3 regions of the Streptococcus troglodytae genome follow, and region 1 is predicted to be linked to each of the others. Evidence: predicted binding sites of a transcription regulator. Region 1 holds the regulator's gene; each other region holds the start of a gene.

What was found. The regulator HrcA, encoded in region 1, represses chaperone genes, less so after heat shock. The targets are predictions, from matches to a motif close to TTAGCACTCNNNNNNNNNGAGTGCTAA.
Region 2: groES (co-chaperone GroES) is a predicted target of HrcA. The motif match lies at 2,054-2,080, and genes of this name have one in related genera.
Region 3: SRT_RS07575 (ATP-dependent Clp protease ATP-binding subunit) is a predicted target of HrcA. The motif match lies at 2,557-2,583, and genes of this name have one in related genera.

The regions. Positions count from the first base shown of each region.
Region 1 is NZ_AP014612.1:87,868-95,429, reverse strand. Features, by position in the region: partial or broken gene truA (tRNA pseudouridine(38-40) synthase TruA) at 1-469, opposite strand, end outside; partial or broken gene dnaJ (molecular chaperone DnaJ) at 772-1,918, opposite strand; gene dnaK (molecular chaperone DnaK) at 2,441-4,279, opposite strand; gene grpE (nucleotide exchange factor GrpE) at 4,652-5,191, opposite strand; gene hrcA (heat-inducible transcriptional repressor HrcA) at 5,234-6,268, opposite strand; gene SRT_RS00490 (glycoside hydrolase family 32 protein) at 6,443-7,562, opposite strand, start outside.
Region 2 is NZ_AP014612.1:229,857-237,418, forward strand. Features, by position in the region: gene SRT_RS01210 (PTS mannose/fructose/sorbose/N-acetylgalactosamine transporter subunit IIC) at 1-820, shown strand, start outside; gene SRT_RS01215 (PTS system mannose/fructose/sorbose family transporter subunit IID) at 822-1,658, shown strand; gene SRT_RS01220 (hypothetical protein) at 1,682-1,978, shown strand; gene groES (co-chaperone GroES) at 2,100-2,387, shown strand; gene groL (chaperonin GroEL) at 2,499-4,127, shown strand; partial or broken gene SRT_RS01235 (zinc ribbon domain-containing protein) at 4,771-6,473, shown strand; partial or broken gene SRT_RS01240 (RluA family pseudouridine synthase) at 6,530-7,422, opposite strand; gene pbp2a (penicillin-binding protein PBP2A) at 7,466-7,562, shown strand, end outside.
Region 3 is NZ_AP014612.1:1,568,149-1,575,710, forward strand. Features, by position in the region: gene SRT_RS07555 (amino acid ABC transporter ATP-binding protein) at 1-290, opposite strand, end outside; gene SRT_RS07560 (amino acid ABC transporter permease) at 290-976, opposite strand; gene SRT_RS07565 (YkuJ family protein) at 1,190-1,420, opposite strand; partial or broken gene argF (ornithine carbamoyltransferase) at 1,497-2,475, opposite strand; gene SRT_RS07575 (ATP-dependent Clp protease ATP-binding subunit) at 2,731-4,992, shown strand; gene SRT_RS07580 (NUDIX hydrolase) at 5,103-5,558, shown strand; gene SRT_RS07585 (DUF1827 family protein) at 5,625-5,927, shown strand; gene ileS (isoleucine--tRNA ligase) at 6,261-7,562, opposite strand, start outside.

The DNA of each region.
Region 1 (7,562 bases):
AAACCAGTGAAATCATGGGTTCCACGTAATTTTTTAATAGCCGCTTTAACAACTGAAAAATCCACTTTATACGGAAAATGGGTGGCATAATGGCGCATCAAAGGATTCTTAGGTCTCCCCAAATCTACTAAAAATTCATAGGTTTTGCGATGCTTTTGGTAACGCGCATGAAAATCATCTGCTACTTGTTCAACCTGAATAACATCAATATCATCTGGTGTCTGTGTATCAAGGCCAAAACGCAGTTTTTCTAAATCCCTTTGCTGCGGCAAATCAAAATGAATGACTTGACCATAAGCATGCACACCCGCATCTGTTCGGCCAGCCCCATGTACCTTAACAACCTGCCCGCTATTCAAACGTAAAAGAGTCTTTTCAATTTCCTCTTGCACTGTTCTCATCTGCGGCTGCCTTTGGAAACCCGAAAATTAGTGCCATCATAGGAAATAATCGCTTTATACCGTATCATAAGAAAAATTATAGCATGACAATTATTTAAGAACAACACACAATCAGAAAAATTGTATGGGGACAGAGTTGGTTAAATCTTCTTTTTAATCAAAGCATTAATTGAGCTTAACTTGTTTACATACTTAACATAGCAACTGCTGTGGATATCACTGCCAATTATCATACTATCTGCCGCTAACTTACACCTGTGACTGCCTATTCTGTCCTACCTAGGATTCGCCGATTTTTTATGAGAAACAAAAAAGCAATCGTAATGACTATGCCCAAGCCAACTGCGATTGCTCTTATATTTAACGCATTCTACATCTCATCAAAAGCGTCCTTGACTTTATTAAAGAAACCTTTTTCTTAGGATGAACAGGATTTATACCACTAGCCTTAGCAAAATCTTGCAGGGCCTCTTTTTGGGCATCATTAAGTTTTGTTGGAGTAACAACATTAACAGTAACGTGCTGATCTCCCTGTCCATTTCCACGCAAACGCGGAGCTCCTTTACCTTTGAGACGGAATGTCTTACCTGTCTGGGTACCTGCTGGAATAGCGAGTTCAACATTACCATGAACTGTTGGTACTTCAACAGTATCACCAAGTGCAGCCTGAACAAAATTAATGTCCATACTATAGTAAATGGTTGAACCATCACGTTCGAATTTATCACTCTTGAGGACATTGATAATGACAAAGAGGTCACCATAAGGGCCGCCATTAAAACCAGCTTCCCCTTGTCCTGCCAACCGAATTTGCTGGCCTGTTTCAACACCAGCAGGAATCTTGACAGAAACTTTATGGCTTTGCTTTTCATGACCCGTTCCATGACAAGTTGGACAAGGCTCTTTAATTTCTTGGCCCGTTCCATGACAAACATCACAGGTTACTTGACGACGCATCATACCAAGTGGCGTTTGGGTGTCCATATTGATAACACCTGAACCATGACATTTGCTACAAGTAACAGGACTAGTCCCTGGTTTAGCTCCAGAGCCATTACAGGTATGACAGCTTGCTTCACGATTATAGTGCACTTCTTTTTCTGTTCCAAAAACAGCTTCTTCTAATTGTAAATTAACACGATATTGAAGATCATCACCCTGACGGGGTGCATTAGGATTCCTAGAGGTTCCGCCACCAAAGAAACTTGAAAAGATATCTTCAAAACCACCAAAGCCCGAACTATCAAAACCACCAAAGCCCGAACTATCAAAACCACTACTATCACCAAAGCCGCCATTAGCTCCAGCTGGACCGTACTGATCATAAGCAGCACGTTTTTGTTCATCGCCTAGTGTATCATAAGCCTCTTGAATTTCCTTATATTTTTCCTCAGCACCCGGTTCTTTATTAATATCTGGATGATATTTTTTAGACATCCTGCGATAGGCTTTTTTATTTCGTCTTGTGAAGCGTCCCTTGAGATACCAAGACGATCATAATATTCTTGATTATTCATATAAGATATTAAGCCGTTAAGCGACTCAAAGAAAATAAGAAGTCCGACGAAGATACTAGAGTATCTAGGAGGTTTTCTCTTTTTTACAGAGTCGTAGGCGTATTCAGTTTCATTCAAAATGAGTAGAATGCACCAGCCTAACGCCCGTGTTCAGTTACGAACACTTTTCCTTTCCGCTATTTTATTTCTAGGAATTGAAGGTCGGGTTCAGTTCCTCTCTTTGAAACTTAGAAAGTTGTAATATTTTGAGAAGTCGTTCTGAACAACTCAGCAATTCCTTCTTGCGTCAGCCAATTCCAAAAACAGAGGCTGGTTTGCAACCTCTGAATTTAATTGAGCTTATAGTTATGACGTGAGATTTTGGAAATGATACTTTTCGAAAATCGGACTAGTAAGACGTTTAGGGCATTCGCCAAATAGCAATTGCTGTAGAGAAAGACAATCACTTTAGTGATTAGTCATTCTTAACTACCTCACTCTCCTGATTTTCAAGCTCGGGATAAAATAGTCCACTGGACTATTTTATTTCTCCGTAAACTCTCCATCTACAACATCGTCGCCACCCTTATCTGATGAGTCAGCATCAGATGATTGAGCTCCTTCTTGATCTGCTTGTGCTTGTTGTGCGGCAGCAGCTTGTTCATAAAGTTTCATGGCAAGAGCTTGAGCTTTTTCATTAAGTGCCTCAAGTTTAGCCTTCATATCGTCAAAGTTCCCTGATTCTTGGGCTTTCTTCAAGTCATCAAGAGCAGCCTGAGCGGCATCACGTTCAGTATCGAAACCTTTGCCTTCAGTTTCTTTGATAGTTTTTTCGGTTGTAAAGATAGCTTGATCAACCTCGTTCTTAAGATCAACTTCTTCTTTACGCTTAGCATCAGCTTCAGCATTTGCTTCAGCATCTTTCATCATTTTATCAATTTCTTCATCAGTAAGGCCTGAGTTAGATTGAATGACGATTGTTTGTTCTTTTTGAGTTCCAAGGTCTTTAGCCTTAACAGACACGATACCGTTCTTATCAATATCGAATGTTACTTCGATTTGTGGCACACCACGAGGCGCAGCTGGAATATCTGCCAATTGGAAACGACCAAGTGTTTTATTGTCCGCTGCCATTGGGCGTTCCCCTTGGAGGACATGGATATCAACGGCTGGTTGGTTATCTGCAGCTGTTGAGAAGACTTGTGATTTAGAAGTTGGGATTGTTGTATTGCGATCAATGAGTTTAGTAAAGACACCACCCATTGTTTCGATACCAAGTGACAATGGCGTTACGTCAAGAAGAACGACATCTTTGACATCACCAGTGATAACACCACCTTGAATGGCAGCCCCCATAGCAACAACTTCATCTGGATTCACTGATTTATTTGGTTCTTTGCCAGTTTCAGCTTTAACAGTATCTACAACAGCTGGAATACGTGTTGAACCGCCGACTAAGATAACTTCATCAATTTCTGACAATGACAAACCAGCATCTGAAAGGGCTTGACGAACAGGAGTTTTAGTACGTTCAACTAGATCGCGTGTTAAATCATCAAACTTAGCACGAGAAAGGCTCGTTTCTAAATGAAGGGGTCCCGCTTCACCAGCGGTAATGAAAGGTAAACTGATTTGTGTTGATGTTACACCTGAAAGATCTTTCTTAGCTTTTTCAGCAGCATCTTTCAAGCGTTGAAGAGCCATCTTATCAGTTGATAAATCAATACCATTTTCTTTCTTGAATTCTTCAACCAACCAATCAATGACTTTTTGGTCAAAGTTATCACCACCAAGTTTATTATCTCCAGCAGTTGCCAAAACGTCAAAGACACCGTCACCTAATTCAAGGATTGATACGTCAAAAGTACCGCCGCCAAGGTCGAAGACTAAAATTTTCTCATCTTTATCTGTTTTGTCAAGGCCATAAGCAAGTGCTGCAGCTGTTGGTTCGTTGACAATACGTTCTACTTCAAGACCAGCGATTTTACCAGCATCTTTAGTTGCTTGACGTTGTGCATCGTTAAAGTAAGCAGGAACTGTAATAACGGCTTTTTCGACTTTTTCACCAAGGTAATCTTCCGCATAACCTTTCAAATATTGCAGAATCATAGCTGAGATTTCTTGTGGCGTATACTCTTTGCCATTAGCTGAAACTTTTTCAGAAGTCCCCATCTTAGATTTGATGGAAAGAATTGTTTCTGGATTAGTCACTGCTTGACGTTTAGCAGCATCACCAACGATAATTTCACCATTTTTAAATGAAACTACAGAAGGAGTTGTACGGTTTCCTTCGGGATTAGCGATAATTTTGCTTTCAGTTCCTTCAAGAACTGCAACTGCTGAGTTTGTTGTACCTAAATCAATACCAATAATTTTAGACATAATAATGATACCAAGAACGCCGAAAATGCAACTGAAAATTAGGAAACCAACGACGCATTCAATGAGTGCTAGGCGGTTTATCTATTTTCCGAAGTATTGGTTCGGGTTCAAATCCTTTCTTAATTCCTCTTTAAATTTTTTTCTTTTTTGCTATTTCCCTTAGTGGTGAGGATATGAGCAACTCCTTTCGGGATTTCATCACTTATTTTTGAGACTGAAGTCCCAAAAAATCCCTTTGTTCCAGTAGCGCAAGCTACTGAAACTTTCACCACATCGGGAAATATCGCTGTAGTTCGCTTCGCTCACTGTAGGCAAAGCTGAGCTCATGTTTTTAACTTTTTCATAGTTTACTGTCGTTTCGGACAAATTGTTTTAGTTATAGACAACTACCATTGCCGGTCTTAACAAACGTTCATGGAGCTGATACCCTTTTTGAAGGACTTGTGCAATACTATCTGCTGGATGGTCATCATCTGCATCAAGAGTCTGCACAGCCATATGCAAATTAGGATCAAAATTTTCAAGTTCAACCTCTTCCACACCTTCTTCTTTCAAAGCCTGAATGAGACTCTCCTGAACCATTTCTAATCCTTTCTTGACATCATCTGTCAAACCTTCAACAGCAAGAGCACGTTCAAGATTATCAAGTGAAGGTAAGATCGCTTTAGCTAAATCCTGAGAGCGATATCTCTGCAAACTTTGTCGCTCTTCATTAGCGCGACGCTGAATATTTTGTATTTCAGCATGAGCACGCAAATATTTATTTTCAAAATCTTCAGCTCGCTCAAGTGCTTCTTGCAACTCCTTGTTTTCAGAAGTTTCTTCAGCGACTTCTTTTACGGACTCTTCAGTTGTAGGCTCAGTTGCTTCTACTTCTTCCTTGATCTCTTCTTTTTTATCTTTTTTCGACAAGGCTTTACCTTCTTTCTTTATATTTAAGATACAAATTCATCCCTAATGAACCTCATAATGATTGCTATTGAGATAACGATAGAAATCACCTAGTTTTACGGCTAAAACACGACTGATAACATTAATCAAGCTTATTGTTCTTTGATAATCCAAATCTACTGGACCAATTACTGTCAAAACTCCAAACCCTCTATAAGGAATGAGAAATTTCTGACTGATAACAGTTAAATCTACTAAGCTCTTTTCCTTACTCTCAGCAACTTGAACTCGATGAAGTTCATCTTCAGGAAGGCTTTGGCGAATTTCAAGAGCTACTGATTGTAGATTTTCCAAGAATTGATAAGTGTCAAGTCCAGCAAATTCCAAAGTTTTAATTTTACCAGAGATAAAAACTTCTTCTTGAAAAATAGGATTAAAAATGTGATCAAATAGATCTAAAACATTGTCCGTTCGTGGAAAATATTTCTGAATGATCTGCGGCAGCTCCGTTCGTAAACGATAATGAATATCTAGAACCGTTTGATTTAAAAAACGTTCCCGAGCTATTTTGGCCACCGTCATTAAATCGCTGTCCAAAAAATTTTTGGGAATAGCAAATTGTACCGTTACAGGACTGGCTTCATCTAGAGTCAAAACAGCTAAGGCATCATGATTACTAAGCTTAACAATATCAAAAGTAGTCAAACGTTGCTTTTTAGGCTCCACATCCAAAATCAGTGCTGTATAGCCAGTCAGATTCGCCAAAACATCACTGGCTCTTTGTAAAAGATCTCCTAAACGAAAAGCTTCAAAATCAAATGCCTTAATGACTTGATAAACATCCTGTTCGTCCAAACTATCTGGATTCAAAGAATGTTCAACAAAATAACGAAAACCTTCTTGACTGGGCAAACGACCGCTGGAAGTGTGCGCCTTCTCTAAAAGTCCTAACTTTTCTAAAGCTGCCATATCATTTCTGATGGTCGCACTGCTTGATGCAATTGAATTCTGGAGTGTTTTAGACCCAATGGGTTCATGTGTCTTGGTAAAAAGTTCAACAATCAAATTGAGAATATCCTTTTGACGCTGGGTAATCACCTAAGTCCACCTCCCATCATTAATCAATAGAGTTAGCACTCTTAACAGTCGACTGCTAACTTCATGATTCCATTATACTCCATTCCTAATTTCTGTCAAGAGAAAAACACAAAAAATTAGCACTCTTTTTATTTGAGTGCTAAAAATCCGTTTTAAGACCTAGCTTTCTTGCTGTTACGTTTCTAAATTAGCTAAATCTGCCTGTAAACGGTTGCTTCCGCTCGTCTCAATAACGATGTCCATATCACTGGCAGTGGATAATTTGACCATGGAGTAGGTCTGACCATTTGGCAGAGCAAATTCTAAACTGGTTTTATCAGCTACTAGATAAATATTAAGTTCTTTTTGTCCACTCCAGTGGCTATCAATAACATATGAGCGTTCGTAATTCACTTTTTGGCTGCCAACTATTTTTGAACTGGTTCTTTTTACCTCATAGTATCCATTATCAACATTGTAGTCAAGAGACACTTGAGAATCTGCCTGTTTGAAAATTAAGCGAATATGGCCCTTCAAAGCATCAGAGTTAGCCTGAAACTTTAAAGATAGCTCTTGTGAATGCCATCTTGATAGCGATAATAAAGTTTTATGGTAACCATCATCAGCAAGTTTTGCCGTATCAGCGTTGCTTTGGTAGCTAACAGCGTTTGTCCTGGAGTTGTTATTTTTAAGGTAAGACTCCAAAACATATTTACCATCTCTTTTAACCATTGTAATATCCCTAGCTGAACTAAGGGAACCTAAATGTTTGGATTCTTGGCCTTGATCATCAAGAATCTGCCCTTGCAGGTAATCCCAATTCCCCATCCAAGCAATACTCTTAACGATGCTATTGCTTTCTTGATAAAAGTTAGCACCGTAATAGTCTGATCCTTGATCCAAACGTTCTGCATTTTGCTCTGGCACAAAATTCCCTTGAGTATCTAAATGACCAACCATATAATAAGTTCCAGTTGTTGAACCATATTGGTAGCCATTTGCACCAAAAAAGAGAACATGTTTCGTCGTATTCGTTGCAGAATCATAAAAAGTTTTTAAATTTGGACATTCCACAAGACCTAAGTCTTTTCCACCTAAGGTATATTGATTGAGGACAGTCGCTCCTTGATAAGCCCAATTTTTCCCGTCTGAACTAGCATAAGTTCCAATTTTATCGCCCTCAGCCAGATACATCATTAACCTTTTGGAACTAGAATCATACCAAATGTAAGGATCACGCGCATTTTGCTCTTTTGTTTGTGAAGTCATAACTGGCTTACCATCATTGTAAGGCTGGTAGCTGCTGCCATTATCT
Region 2 (7,562 bases), 140 kb from region 1:
AGGATTGTTTGCCTGTTTGTCTTCAATGCCTGGTCTTGGCGGTACAACAATTGGTAACTATACTTTGGGACGCCCTTTAGTCGGTGGCTTGGTTTGTGGGCTTATCCTCGGAGACATTAAGACAGGTATTGTTTGCGGTGTTGCTATGCAGCTTGTTTATATTGCTCTTGTAACACCCGGTGGTACTGTTTCTGCTGATGTGCGTGCAGTATCTTATATCGGTATTCCATTAGCAATGGTTGCGATTCATTCTCAAGGTTTATCAGCAACTTCATCAGATGCAGCTAACCTTGCTAAATCAATGGGAACCCTTGTAGGTACTATTGGTACAGTGCTTTTCTATGGTACTGCAACAATGAACCTTGTTTGGCAACATATTGGATGGCAAGCCGTTGAAAAAAGAGAATTCAAGAGACTCTATGTTGTAGACTGGGGACTTCCATGGATCTCACATATCGTCTTTTCATTCATTCCTACATTGATTATGTGTAAATTAGGTGCAGATGCCGTTACTGCTCTTAAGAATGCCCTTCCAATGGATGGTATTCCAATGAAGACCCTCTTTACAGTAGGTTCACTTCTTCCATGTGTAGGGATTGCTATTTTATTAAAACAAATTGTTGAAAAAGCAGTTGACTTTATTCCATTCTTTGTTGGTTTCACTTTGGCAGCTTCACTTGGTTTAAACTTAGTATCATGTGCAGTCATTTCTTTAATTTTTGCAGTACTGTTCTATGAACTTGAAACAATAAAAAATATGAGGACAACAGCTTCAGCTGAAGCTTCAGATTTCGATGACGATGATGAGGAGGATATTTAAAATGGCTCAAAAGAAAATTTCAAAGAAAACTTTAACGAAATCTTTCCATCATTGGTATTATGGTAATTTGACATGTTTCTCACAAGAACATATGCAAACATTTGGTTATTTGACTTCCATGTTACCAATCGTAGAAGAACTTTATGACAATAAAGATGATCAAGCACGTTCTATGCAAACTTATACAGCTTTCTTTAATACAGAACCACAGTTAGGTTCACTGGTAGTTGGTATTACAGCAGGTCTTGAAGAAGCGCGTTCTAATGGTGCTGATGGTGTAGATGACGAAACTATTAATGGCTTGCGTGCAGGTCTTATGGGACCAATTGCAGGTATTGGTGATTCACTTGTCGTTGGTACTTTAATTCCAATTATTTTGGGAATTGCTCTTGGACTTTCTACTGATGGCTCACCAATTGGTGCCATCTTCTATATCATTGTTTGGAACTTATTGGCCTACTTTGGTATGAGATTTGCCTATTTCAAAGGTTATGAACTTGGTGATAAAGCAGTTGAAGTCTTAGTTGGAACACAAGGACAAGCCATTCGTAAAGCCGTTGCTATTGTCGGTGGTATGGTTGTTGGGGCTGTTGCAGCTACTTGGGTGCCTATCAAAACTGCTCTGGAGCTTAAAAATTCTTCTGGAAAGGCTTTCTTGGTTTTACAAAAACAACTTGATGGTGTTTATCCAGGGCTTTTAACCGCTCTATTTACCGTTTTTTGTTGGTGGTTAATGGCTAAGAAAAATATGTCTCCAATTAAAGTTATGCTTCTTTTAGTTGTTATTGCTTTTGTTGGTGTTATTACAGGATTCTTTGATCCAGGCTTGAAATACTAAAATTAGAAATGGTTGGAGAGATTATGCTAACAGAAAAAGAATTCATCAAAGGATATGAAAATGAAATCGCTTATCAAAAACATATGATTGAAAACCTAGGACGTTGGTTTACTTTAATGTTTATCATTGCTAGTATCGGTGTCGTTTTGATTTACTTATTCTCAGCTAATCTCGTTGGGTTTACTATTGGAATTGTTTTGACAGCCTTAGGATTCTTAGCTATGTTAGTCTTTGGTTATGGTATCTACAAGGGTCGCCTCAATGTTCAAAAAGTCGTTGATGATTTTGAAGAAAAACTGCGGCTTGCCAATTCTAAATAAGCTGAAAAAAACTTTACCGAAAGGTAAGGTTTTTTCTTGACTATTTTTGACCAAGTGATACAATAATATATGTAATTAGCACTCGAGATATTGGAGTGCTAAAAATCTATGGAGGTATATTATGTTAAAACCCTTAGGAGACCGAGTGGTCGTACAGTTGAAAGAAGAAAAGGAACAAACAGTTGGTGGTTTTGTCCTTGCTGGTGCTAGTCAAGAAAAGACTAAAAAAGCTCAAGTAGTAGCTGTTGGTGAAGGTGTTCGTACTTTAGCTGGGGAATTGGTTGCATCCAGTTTAGCACAAGGCGATACTATTTTAATTGAAAATCATGTAGGAACGCCTGTTAAAGATGATGGTAAAGATTACTTTATCATTCGTGAAGCAGATGTTTTAGCAGTTGTAAACGATTAATAAATAGCAGTTTAACTTTATAGTTATTTGAGATTATTTGTACACTTTTAGTATTGTAGTGGCAGTGCGAATGAAAGTGTTTCATATTATTTAGAAATAAGAGGATTAATTATGGCAAAAGATATTAAATTTTCAGCAGATGCAAGAAGCAGCATGGTGCGTGGCGTTGATATTTTAGCAGATACAGTTAAGGTAACCTTAGGCCCTAAAGGACGCAATGTTGTTCTTGAAAAGTCGTTTGGTTCACCGCTCATTACTAATGATGGTGTGACCATTGCTAAGGAAATTGAATTAGAAGATCACTTTGAAAATATGGGAGCTAAACTAGTTTCAGAAGTTGCTTCTAAAACTAATGATATTGCCGGTGATGGGACAACGACAGCGACTGTGTTAACTCAGGCTATTGTTCGTGAAGGTTTGAAAAATGTGACTGCTGGAGCCAACCCAATCGGGATTCGTCGAGGGATCGAAACGGCAGTTGCAACAGCAGTTGATGAGTTGAAAGCTATTGCACAGCCTGTTTCTGGCAAAGAAGCTATTGCTCAGGTTGCAGCCGTTTCATCACGTTCTGACAAGGTTGGAGAATACGTTTCTGAAGCTATGGAAAAAGTTGGTAACGATGGTGTTATCACTATTGAAGAATCTCGTGGTATGGAAACAGAGCTTGATGTTGTTGAAGGAATGCAATTTGATCGCGGCTACCTTTCCCAATACATGGTAACTGACAATGAAAAAATGGTGGCAGATCTTGAAAATCCTTATTTGTTGATTACAGATAAGAAAATTTCAAATATTCAAGATGTTCTTCCGCTTCTAGAAGAAGTTCTTAAGACCAATCGTCCTCTTTTAATCATTGCGGATGATGTAGATGGTGAAGCTCTCCCAACGCTTGTTTTGAATAAGATTCGCGGTACTTTCAATGTTGTTGCAGTCAAAGCTCCTGGTTTTGGTGATCGTCGCAAGGCCATGCTTGAAGATATTGCTGTTTTAACAGGTGGTACTGTTATTACTGAAGATCTTGGTCTAGAATTGAAAGATACGACTATTGATGCGTTAGGTCAAGCAGCTCGTGTGACTGTTGATAAAGATTCAACTGTTATTGTTGAAGGTTCTGGCGGTAAAGAAGCTGTTGCTAATCGTGTCAGTCTCATTAAGTCTCAAATTGAAACAGCAACTTCAGACTTTGATCGTGAAAAATTACAAGAACGTTTGGCTAAATTATCTGGAGGTGTTGCCGTCATCAAAGTTGGCGCAGCAACAGAAACAGAATTGAAAGAAATGAAACTTCGCATTGAAGATGCCCTTAATGCTACTCGAGCAGCTGTAGAAGAAGGAATTGTTGCAGGTGGTGGAACGGCACTTATCAATGTCATTGAAAAAGTAGCAGCACTTGATTTAACAGATGATGCTGCAACAGGTCGTAATCTTGTTCTGCGTGCTCTTGAAGAGCCTGTCCGTCAAATTGCTAAAAATGCTGGTTATGAAGGTTCTGTCATTATTGATAAATTGAAGAACAGTTCAGCAGGTACAGGTTTCAATGCTGCTAACGGTGAATGGGTTGACATGATTGATGCTGGTATTATTGATCCTGTTAAGGTAACTCGTTCAGCCCTTCAAAATGCAGCATCTGTAGCTAGTCTCATTTTAACAACGGAAGCTGTTGTGGCGGATCATCCAGCTCCAGAAGCACCAGCAGCAGCTCCTGCTATGGATCCAAGCATGATGGGTGGCATGATGTAATTTAGCTTCTTATTCATGGCAAGTCCGTAAAACGGCTTAATGCTGGTCAGTAATATTTTTAAGAGAATCTGGTTCAAGGCTAGGTTCTCTTTATTTTGCCTAAAATAGTGATGGCATACTATGATATTTAAAAGTAAGTGCTTGCTGTCTGTTATTGCTATAGTTTTTATGGATATTTTATCTTGTAGTTAACTTTGTTACAGTAAAAGATGCTGTTTCAATTTTTTAAGCATATGAGTTGTTTAAAGACAGTTGATTTTGATGTTTTGTTATTAATTTGTTATCATTTAAAAAAAGAAAAAAAGTATAATGCAAAAGTACATTAATTTTGACCTATCAGCAAAAGAAGTGATTTGCCAAGGGGGCAAATTTAGAACCTGTATCACAGAAAACTATTTTTATTATGAGACAAACGCCATCTTAGTGAAAGAATAGCTTATGCCGTGGTAAAAAGTTATTGAAGCCAGAAGACAATATTTGAGGGGTCTTTCGATACCCTAAGGCTTGAAATATAGGTGAACCCTTTGAGGAAGTTACTTGCGTACCGAATACTAAGAGCTGACTGACAAAAAAGAAGTCAATCAGATAAGAATATATTTTCTAAAGTCTATTATAAAATTTTAATTGATTCAAGGAGTTCAAGATGGATAGTTTAAAAGAAAAGTGGCAGAAATACTTTAAAAAAGCACAAGAAATAGTTGCTCCTCTTGTGGGGAAATTAAAGCAGCAGCTGCAAGATCTTCTTAAGAAAAAACCTATACGTAAGACTTTAATCATTATAGGGAGCTTCTTTGTTCTTTTTGGATTATGGGGAAGTATTCATTATTCAAAAGCAGCTACCCTTGATCGTTATTTAAAGGCTAGAAGTGCTTCTGGTCATACTTTTGAAAATATTAAAGAGTATATGGTTTGGGATGATACGAATGAATTGATAACCAACGATGAAGCTCAATATACAAAGTTTTCACGTCTGAAGACAAGTGCTAAAAAACGCAGTCTCCGACAGAAACTATTGTCAGCAAAAGCTTCGGATAAACTTTATCTCAAAAGTATTGGTCATAAATTTTTCTTTTTCCCTGATTATCGTCTTGCCATGAAGCCATTGAAATTAACGTTAAAGACGAATATTTCAGGCTTAGATGTTCTTTTAAATGGTAAAAAAATTGCTACTAGTGATTCAGATAATTATCATGTTACGGTTGCTCACCTACCTGTAGATAATTATACCTTTGCTCTTGATGGTATCCATAATGGTAAAGAGGTGGAATTTAGTAAAAATTATGATGGTAAACATCAGACGGTTAATATGGATTTAGCCTTCAAAAACTTTACAGTTAAGAGTAATCTATCTGATGGCAATCTTTATTTTGGTAAAAGAAAATTTCTTCCCTTTCAAATGGACAATATAATGTTGATAACTATCCTATTATGGGAAATAAATCGGTTTATGTTAAGAAAAAATTTTCAGATGGGACAATTAAGTCTAACAAGCAATCTCTAAAGGATATTGCAGACGGCAGCACAGTTCAGCTTGATGTTCCTAATCAGTTGAATCAGGATACGGCTCAGCAACTATTAAATACTGCTTTTGAAAAATTTTCTGTTCATGCTAGTAATCAACAAGATCCAACAGATTTAAACACAGTCTTTGAAAATGGTTCTAATAATGATGTTTACAAGGCTTTAAAAGAGAGTATCAAACAAAAAATGATGGTAGATAGTCGTAAGCCATCTAGCTTTACCATTACTTCGGTCAGTCTCAGTGATTTACATCAAACAGGTATGAAAACTTATACTTTATCTTATGCTCTCACTTATGATTATTACTACGATGAAGCGACTGATCAAGAGAAGAAAACGTCAGGTCATTTATTACAAAATATTACGGGACAGATTCAAGTTAAAAAAATAGAGACTGGCTATACCATTAGTAAATCCGTTAGTGGTCCGACAGTTGTCAGTGAAGACAATCAGGTGAAAAGTCCGATGCCATTACCAGAAGAATTAATAGGAACTTGGGAAGCGAAGCAGGATGATAAGACCATTACCATGACCTTCTCAGAAGATGGTACAGTAATCAAAAAAACGGATTACAAGGATGATAAAAAGGAAGATACGACTAAGACAGCAAAAGTTGAAAAAACAGAAAAGACTTCAGATGGTACTTATCGCTATTACTATCAATCAGGAGATCGTGCTGCTTTTACCGTTTTAGATGATATCGGTGCAAATGATCAATACACTTATGGTGTTAAAATTAGTGGCTCTAGCATTACGACTGTCTATTGGGAATCAGGCGATACCAGTGGCAGTCCTAAAACGGGCATTAGCTTAACTAAGAAATAAGTCAGAAAGAAAAAGGACTTAGCCCTGTGCAATACAGAACGAAATCCTTTCAATAATTATTTGTCCAACTTTTTGGAGTGCGGTACATTATTTGGAAGCCCTTTTTCAAATGTAACGGACGGAGCCTCAACATTGATTTTTTCAAGTGTAAGAGGATGAGTAAAACTTAACTGATGAGCATGAAGCATTAGTCTGGGAGCCGTTTGCTGGCTGTAGAGGGGATCACCAACAATAGCATGATCATGATAGGCTAGATGAAGACGAATTTGATGGGTACGGCCTGTTTGTAGCTGACAGTTAACAAGGCTGGCATTAGGATATTGTTTTAAAAGAGCAACTTGCGTAATAGCGGTTTGACCATGCTCGTGGTCTACAACACGTTTACGTCGATCATGACGATCGCGTCCAATTGGCTCTCTATAAATGATTGTACGTTCAGAAAATTGACCTTGTGCTAAAGCCCAGTATTCGCGCTTGATAGCCTTCTTTTCTAAAAGACGATTAAGGATCGGCAGGATAAACGGATTCTTAGCAAACAAGACAGCACCGCTGGTTTCCATATCAAGTCGATGAACAACATAGCAGGTTTGTCCGACATAAGCAGAAACATGATTGAGAAGTGCGATTTCATTAGGTTCATTAGCATGTGTTTTTATACCTTCTATTTTATTTACAATAATAAGATGTTCATCTTGGTAGAGACAGTCTATTAAAGCCTTGTTTCCCATAGGAATTTTCTTGACAGGATAGTCTGTGTTATCAAAGTTCAACTGGATAAGATCTCCCCGCCTGACAAGACTTTGCCAATTGACGGCTTGACTATTAACTGTGACATTCTTTTTATTCTTAGAAAGTGTCTGATCTTTCTTGGAATTAAGAAATACTCTTCCAGAAGTTTTTTAAGGGGTCCTGTTGGATAAGGGTTTATAATTTTTACAGTAAAAGTCATGATTTTATTATATCATTTTCTTTAAAATTGATATAATAAGGTCATGAGTATATTAGAACTGTTAAAAAAGAAATTTTTTCCAAATAAAAATATTGATCATCAAGGTGACTCCAAAGAGGTTGAAAACGGGATGCCTCAAA
Region 3 (7,562 bases), 620 kb from region 1:
GTCATATTAGGGAAAAGATTAAATTGTTGAAAAACCATTCCCATCTTTTCACGCATTTTGAAAATATCATTGGATTTATCGGTAATATCAATACCTTCAAACGTAATGCTCCCTTTGGTTGGTACTTCCAAAAGATTCATTGTCCGTAAAAAAGTTGACTTCCCTGATCCTGATGGTCCAATAATAACAAGAACTTCTCCTTGTTTGATATCAAGGTCAATTCCTTTGAGTACTTCATTTTTACCAAAATATTTATGCAAATTTTTAATACTGATAAGTGTTTCTGACATTAGCTGGCATCTCCTTTACCAAAACGATTTTCAAGTAATTTGACAAGTGCCGACATCAAGGTTGTCACCATCAAATAATAAAAGGCACCAAATAAAAGTGGGGTCAAAGGCAGATAGGTTGCCGTTACGACTGATTGAGCGCCATTCCATAGTTCCATAACCCCAATGGTCTGCAAAAGAGAACTATCTTTAATGATGGTGATAAACTCATTTCCCAAAGCAGGTAAAATATTTTTAAAGGCCTGCGGTAAAATGACATAACGCATAGCATTTACTGGCTTAATCCCTAATGAATAAGCAGCTTCTAGCTGTCCCTTAGGCACTGCTTCAATTCCTGCACGGACAACTTCTGATATATAAGCACCACTATTTAATGATAGAACAATGATCCCAGGTAAAAGACGGGAAAAATCTAGATCTAAAACACCAAATTTAACAATTGGCATATTGGTAAAATGCAAAAGGACAAAAGAAATCATAATTTGCACAACCATAGGAGTGCCACGAAAAATCCACACGTAAAAGGAAACCAACCAATCTAAAACCTTGATAGGACTGCGTTTAATTAAGGCTACCAGAACACCAATAATAGTTCCAAAAAAGACAACACAGGCTGAAATCATGATGGTTACAAGAACACCATAATTAAAATAAGCCCAATATTTAGATAAAAATGAAAAATCCATGAATTACTCCTCTAAAATGATATGACATATTATATTACAATTTGAATAAAAATACAAGTTACCCTTTAACAATTTACAAGAGCAAAAACAGACAAATAATAAGTCCCTTAAAAACTATTATCTAATCAACAATACCAAAAAGAAAGCTCTTGTACTGAACTTTAAAAAGGAGTCCAGAACTCTTTTGTTCCAGACCCCTTTTTTGAATAACTATTAATAAAGTAAATCGTAGATTTCCATTGCAATAAGGTCAATACTGTCAAAAGTATAAGTCTCATGCGCAGCAACATCCCGCAAAGTAAAGACAGGACCGTTTTCTGGATCATTATTAAAGGAAACCTCTGCAACAACAGCACCATCACGTTCAAAATGACGTTTCAAATTATTGCTGTCAGTCGTCATTAATTCCAAACGATTAATAATTCTCACTAAGTGTGATTCCATGATATTCTCCTATTCGTTTTTTAACTCTTTTCATTTTAACACAAATAAGCTAAAAAAACAGTAAAATAGTTGATTTTTAGATATTTTTTAAGGAGTGATACATAATTGCTTTAATTGAATGTAAACGATTTTCTGCCTCTTGAAAAATAGTCTGGCTATGCTTTTGAAATACAGCATCTGTTATTTCAAGTTCTTTATAACCGTACCGCTCGTAAATTTCTCGGCCAATTTCAGTATTGAGATCGTGAAAAGCCGGCAAACAATGCAGAACAAGAGCATTGGGCTTTCTAACCCTATTAAGCAGAGCTTGATTGATCTGATAGGGCAGTAATAAATCGATCCTTTCCTTAAAATCAACCTCTTCTCCCATGGATACCCAGACATCTGTGTAGAGAATATTAGTATCGGCAACAGCTGCAGTGTCATCAGTAATTGTAATTAGCCCTTCTGTCTGATGCTTTTTAGCCAAATCTACAATTTCTGATTCAGGCTGCAGCTCTTTAGGTGCAATGATTTTAACATTGATCCCCAAAATAGCTGACGTCACAAGTAAGGAATTGGCAACATTATTACGGCCATCCCCTAGATAAGCTAAGGTCAGATCTTCAAATTTCCCAAAATGTTCTTTTATAGTCATAAAATCAGCAATCATCTGCGTGGGATGCCAAGTATCTGTCAAACCATTCCAAACAGGCACACCAGAAAACTCCGCTAAGAGCTCAACACTTTCTTGCTTAAACCCACGGTATTCAATACCATCAAACATGGTTCCTAAAACTTTAGCCGTATCAACAAGAGATTCTTTTTTCCCTAATTGGATGTCATCTTTCCCTAAATAAGACATATTCATTCCCAGATCTTGCCCAGCAACAGTAAAAGCACTCCTTGTTCTTGTAGAGGCTTTTTCAAAAATCAAAGCAATATTGAGTCCATCCAAATACCGGTGTGGAATACGCTCCTTTTTAGTTTTTAAATCGCAGAGCGAGATTTATGAAGTCCTCTATCTCTTTCTTACTATAATCAATTTCTTTTAAAAATGATTTTGCTTTTGCCATAAGTCATCTCCTTGAATTTTTATACTTAATTTTTACATTTTTATTCATATTTGTCAAGAACAGCTTTAACTAAATTAGCTCTAAGCATTCAATATTACAAAATGGTAGCCAAATCATATCAAATTTCTAACTTCCAATCTTTTTACTTGATTTATAAGCGAATGATGCTATAATTAACGTATAAAGTTTGACCATTATTGACCATTTCTTTAATGAGCAAATCTTGTATTCTATGACGAAAGGGGTATTTATATTATGCTCTGTCAAAATTGTAATTTAAATGAAGCGACTATTCATCTATATGCTAATGTTAATGGTCAGCAAAAACAGATTGACCTTTGTCAAAATTGTTATCAAATTATGAAAACGGATCCTGAAAATGGGCCTTTAAATCATCTTTCACAACAAAATTCGTCATCCATCAATCCTTTCTTTGATGATTTCTTTGGCGATTTGAATAATTTTCGTGCCTTTAATAATCAAGATCTGCCAAACACACCGCCAACACAAGCTGGCGGTGGCAATGGCAACGGAGGCAATAATCGCCGTCCCGGCGGACCGCAGCAACAGGCCTCCCAAAAGCCAAATGGGCTGCTTGAAGAATTTGGTATTAATTTAACCGAAATTGCGCGCAAGGGTGAAATTGATCCTGTTATTGGCCGCGATGAAGAAATCACAAGGGTTATCGAAATTCTCAACCGTCGCACAAAGAATAATCCTGTTCTTATTGGAGAACCGGGTGTTGGTAAAACCGCTGTTGTCGAAGGACTGGCGCAAAAAATTGTTGATGGTGATGTTCCACAAAAATTACATGGAAAAAATGTCATTCGTCTGGATGTCGTCAGCCTCGTTCAAGGTACTGGTATTCGAGGCCAATTTGAAGAACGGATGCAAAAGCTAATGGAAGAAATCCGTCAACGTCAAGATGTTATTCTTTTCATTGATGAAATTCATGAAATTGTTGGTGCTGGTTCTGCTGGCGATGGCAATATGGATGCCGGAAATATTTTAAAACCCGCTTTGGCACGCGGTGAGCTTCAACTTGTTGGTGCTACAACACTCAATGAATATCGGATTATTGAAAAAGATGCCGCTTTGGAACGTCGGATGCAACCCGTAAAAGTTGATGAACCTAGTGTTGCAGAAACCATAACGATTCTTAAGGGTATTCAGCCCAAATATGAAGATTACCATCATGTAAAGTATACAGATGAAGCGATTGAAGCTGCTGCAAATCTTTCAAATCGTTACATTCAGGATCGTTTCTTACCTGATAAGGCTATTGATCTTCTGGATGAAGCTGGCTCTAAAATGAATTTAACACTTAACTTTGTAGATCCTAAAGAAATTGATCACCGTTTGGTTGAAGCCGAAAATCTAAAAGCTCAAGCAACTCGTGATGAGGATTATGAAAAAGCAGCTTACTTCCGTGATCAAATTGCCAAATACAAGGAAATGCAATCCGCTAAACTTGACAAGGAGAATACTCCTGTTATTACAGAAAAAAATATTGAAGTAATTGTCGAGCAAAAGACCAATATTCCTGTTGGTGAATTAAAAGAAAAGGAACAATCACAATTAATTCATCTTGCTGACGATCTTAAAACGCGTGTTATTGGACAGGATGCTGCTGTTGACAAAATTGCTAAAGCTATCCGCCGCAATCGTGTTGGACTAGGCACTCCAAATCGGCCAATTGGTTCTTTCCTTTTTGTCGGTCCTACTGGTGTTGGTAAAACAGAACTCTCTAAACAATTAGCTATTGAGCTTTTTGGTTCTGAAGATAGTATGATTCGTTTCGATATGAGTGAATACATGGAAAAACATGCTGTGGCTAAACTTGTTGGTGCACCTCCGGGATATGTCGGTTATGAAGAAGCTGGTCAGTTAACCGAAAAAGTTCGTCGCAATCCTTATTCATTGATCCTACTCGACGAAGTTGAAAAAGCTCACCCAGATGTCATGCATATGTTCTTACAAGTACTTGATGATGGTCGTCTAACGGATGGACAAGGACGCACTGTCAGCTTTAAGGATACTATTATTATCATGACCTCAAATGCTGGTACAGGGAAATCTGAAGCTAATGTTGGTTTTGGTGCCAGCCGAGAAGGCCGGACTAATTCTGTTCTAGGTGAATTGGGTAACTTCTTTAGCCCCGAATTTATGAACCGTTTTGATGGTATCATCGAATTTCAGGCTTTAAGCAAGGATAATCTTCTTCAAATTGTTTCTCTCATGCTTGATGATGTTAATCAGCGTTTAGCTGTTAATGCTATTCACCTTGATGTAACTGATAAAGTTAAAGAAAAATTAGTTGATCTCGGTTATGATCCTAAAATGGGAGCAAGACCATTGCGTCGTACTATCCAAGAACATATTGAAGATGCTATTACGGATTTCTACTTAGAGCATCCTGATCAAAAAGAATTAAAAGCTATTATGACAAGCAGCGGCAAAATTGTTATCAGGGCTTCTAACAAAGTCGAAACGGTTACCAAAGCAGCTTCAGATTAAAGAAATCAGGTCTTTCCTGATTTTTTCTTTTTATCACTAATTAGGCAAATATGGCTTTTTTTAGTATAATAAAAAGCGAATCTGACTGGTTAACAATTGAAGGAGATAATATGACAAACCATCCGACCTTTGGTAATAAATTAGAAAATGTTGATTACAAGACGCGCTATGGTGTTTATGCTGTTATTCCAAACAAAGATAAGACTAAAATCATTTTAGTACAGGCGCCCAATGGAGCTTGGTTTCTACCCGGCGGTGAAATTGAAGCAGGTGAGAATCACTTAACAGCTTTAGAGCGAGAACTCATTGAAGAGCTAGGTTTTACGGCTGATATTGGCCATTATTATGGTCAGGCTGATGAATATTTCTACTCCAGTCATCGTGAAACCTATTTTTACAATCCTGCCTACCTTTATGAAGTCACCCAGTTTACACAGGTTGGTAAGCCTCTAGAAGATTTTAACCACTTAGCATGGTTTTCTATTGAGGAAGCAAAAAGTAAATTAAAACGAGGTAGTCATAAATGGGGAATTGATTGCTGGCAAAAAGACCAAGAGAAAAACTAAATTAGGACAGCATTTCCGTAAAATTCATGCTATAATATTATTATGAATGGATACAGGAGGAAAAACATGAGATTAATCAATACGACTAGCAGTCATCAACATTTAGTTAAAAATCAACTAAAACATACTGATGCTACACTCGTTGAAACTTATTCAGCTGGCAATACCGACGTTATTTTCACTCAAGCGCCTAAACATTATGAACTTTTAATTTCAAACAAACATCGTGCTATCAAAGATAATGAAATTGAAACCATTCGAGAATTTTTCCTCAAGCGTAAAATTAATAAAAATATTGTTTTATTAGATCAATTAAAAACACTGCATACCGCAAACCTAATTGAGATTTCCATTCCAATAGCTGATTAGAAATCATCTGAAACTTAGCACAGCTTCATTCTAATATTAATAGTTAAATAATTTGTTTTATCTTATCTGTCTGCTTTATACTCAATAAAAATCAATAGACTAGGCAGACAGCCGATGAATGTAGTGATTTTGTCTCTTGTCTCTTCGTCACAGCCAACTACAAACAAGCTTAAAAGGTCTCACAGATCCCTTTAAGGTGGAAATAAAGGCAGCAAAGCTAGGAGCATTAGTAACAAACTTTTGGTTTTTGAAGGGTATTAATTCATCTAGAAAGCAAAAAAAGACTTGAACTCATCATTCTCAAATTTTTGAGAACGAAAGAGCTCAGTCTTTTTATTTGCTTTCAAATCCTTGCCTAACAGCTTCAGGGAAATGGTTTTCTACAATAGCTGCACAATGATTACAAATTGTAACATGATAAGGGCGTTCTTTGACAGTTTCATCAATGCGGCGGCAACGGTCACAAACTTGACCCTGAGCATGTTCCACACTAAAGGCTACATCTTCAAAGACAAGTGCATTTTCCGGTGCTTGTTCTTGTGTCACTGTCAATTGTGACACAATAAGCAGTTGGGCAATGTTACTATCAAGAGCAGTCAGAAGCGTTTTAACTTCTTCACTAGCATAGACAGTCAAATGAGCTTCTAATGATTTACCAATAATTTTAGCATGACGGGCTTCTTCAAGTGCTTTTTGTGCTTGATCACGCAGAGACATAAAAGCACTCCATGTATCCAAAATTTCGTCTTGGTTGGCAAACTCTTGTGCTTCAGGCATTTCTGTTAACTGTACAAATGCTTCTTCTTCATGATCTAAATAAGACCAAATTTCTTCACTCGTATGCGGCAAAATCGGCGTCAATAGCTTAGTAATGTTCACCAAGATTTCGTAAAAGACCGTTTGCATTTGACGACGAGCTAAATCGTCTGCTGCTTCAATATAAACAACATCTTTAGCAAAATCGAGGTAAAATGCTGACAAATCAACAGTCACAAAATTAACAACAGCCTTATAGATAGCCATGAAATCATAATGGCTGTAGGCCCGATTAATCACTGCAACTAACTGATTAAATTTGATTATCATATATTTATCAACAGAACGAAGATCCTCAAAGGCAATCTTATTGACATAAGGATTAAAATCAGTGGTATTAGCAATCAAAAAACGAAGGGTATTGCGGATTTTACGATAAGTTTCCGAAACCTGAGCTAAAATTTCCATAGATACACGAACATCACTATCGGTGTCGACAGAAGCTACCCAAAGGCGAAGAATTTCAGCACCATATTGCTTGGCAACATCATTTGGCGAAATAATGTTTCCTTTTGATTTAGACATCTTCTCACCCTTGCCATCCAGAACAAAACCTTGAGACAAGACTGATTTATAAGGTGCATGACCGTTAACAGCTACAGAAGTGATCAGTGATGAATTGAACCAACCACGATATTGATCAGAGCCTTCAAGATAAAGGTCTGCAGGATAGCCTAAGTTTTCACGTGTATTGAGAACACCATTCCAAGATGATCCTGAATCAAACCAAACATCCATAATGTCATTTTCTTTAGTAAATTCACCATTTGGAGAGCCTGGATGAGTAAAACCTTCAGGAAGAAGTTCTTTAGCCTCACG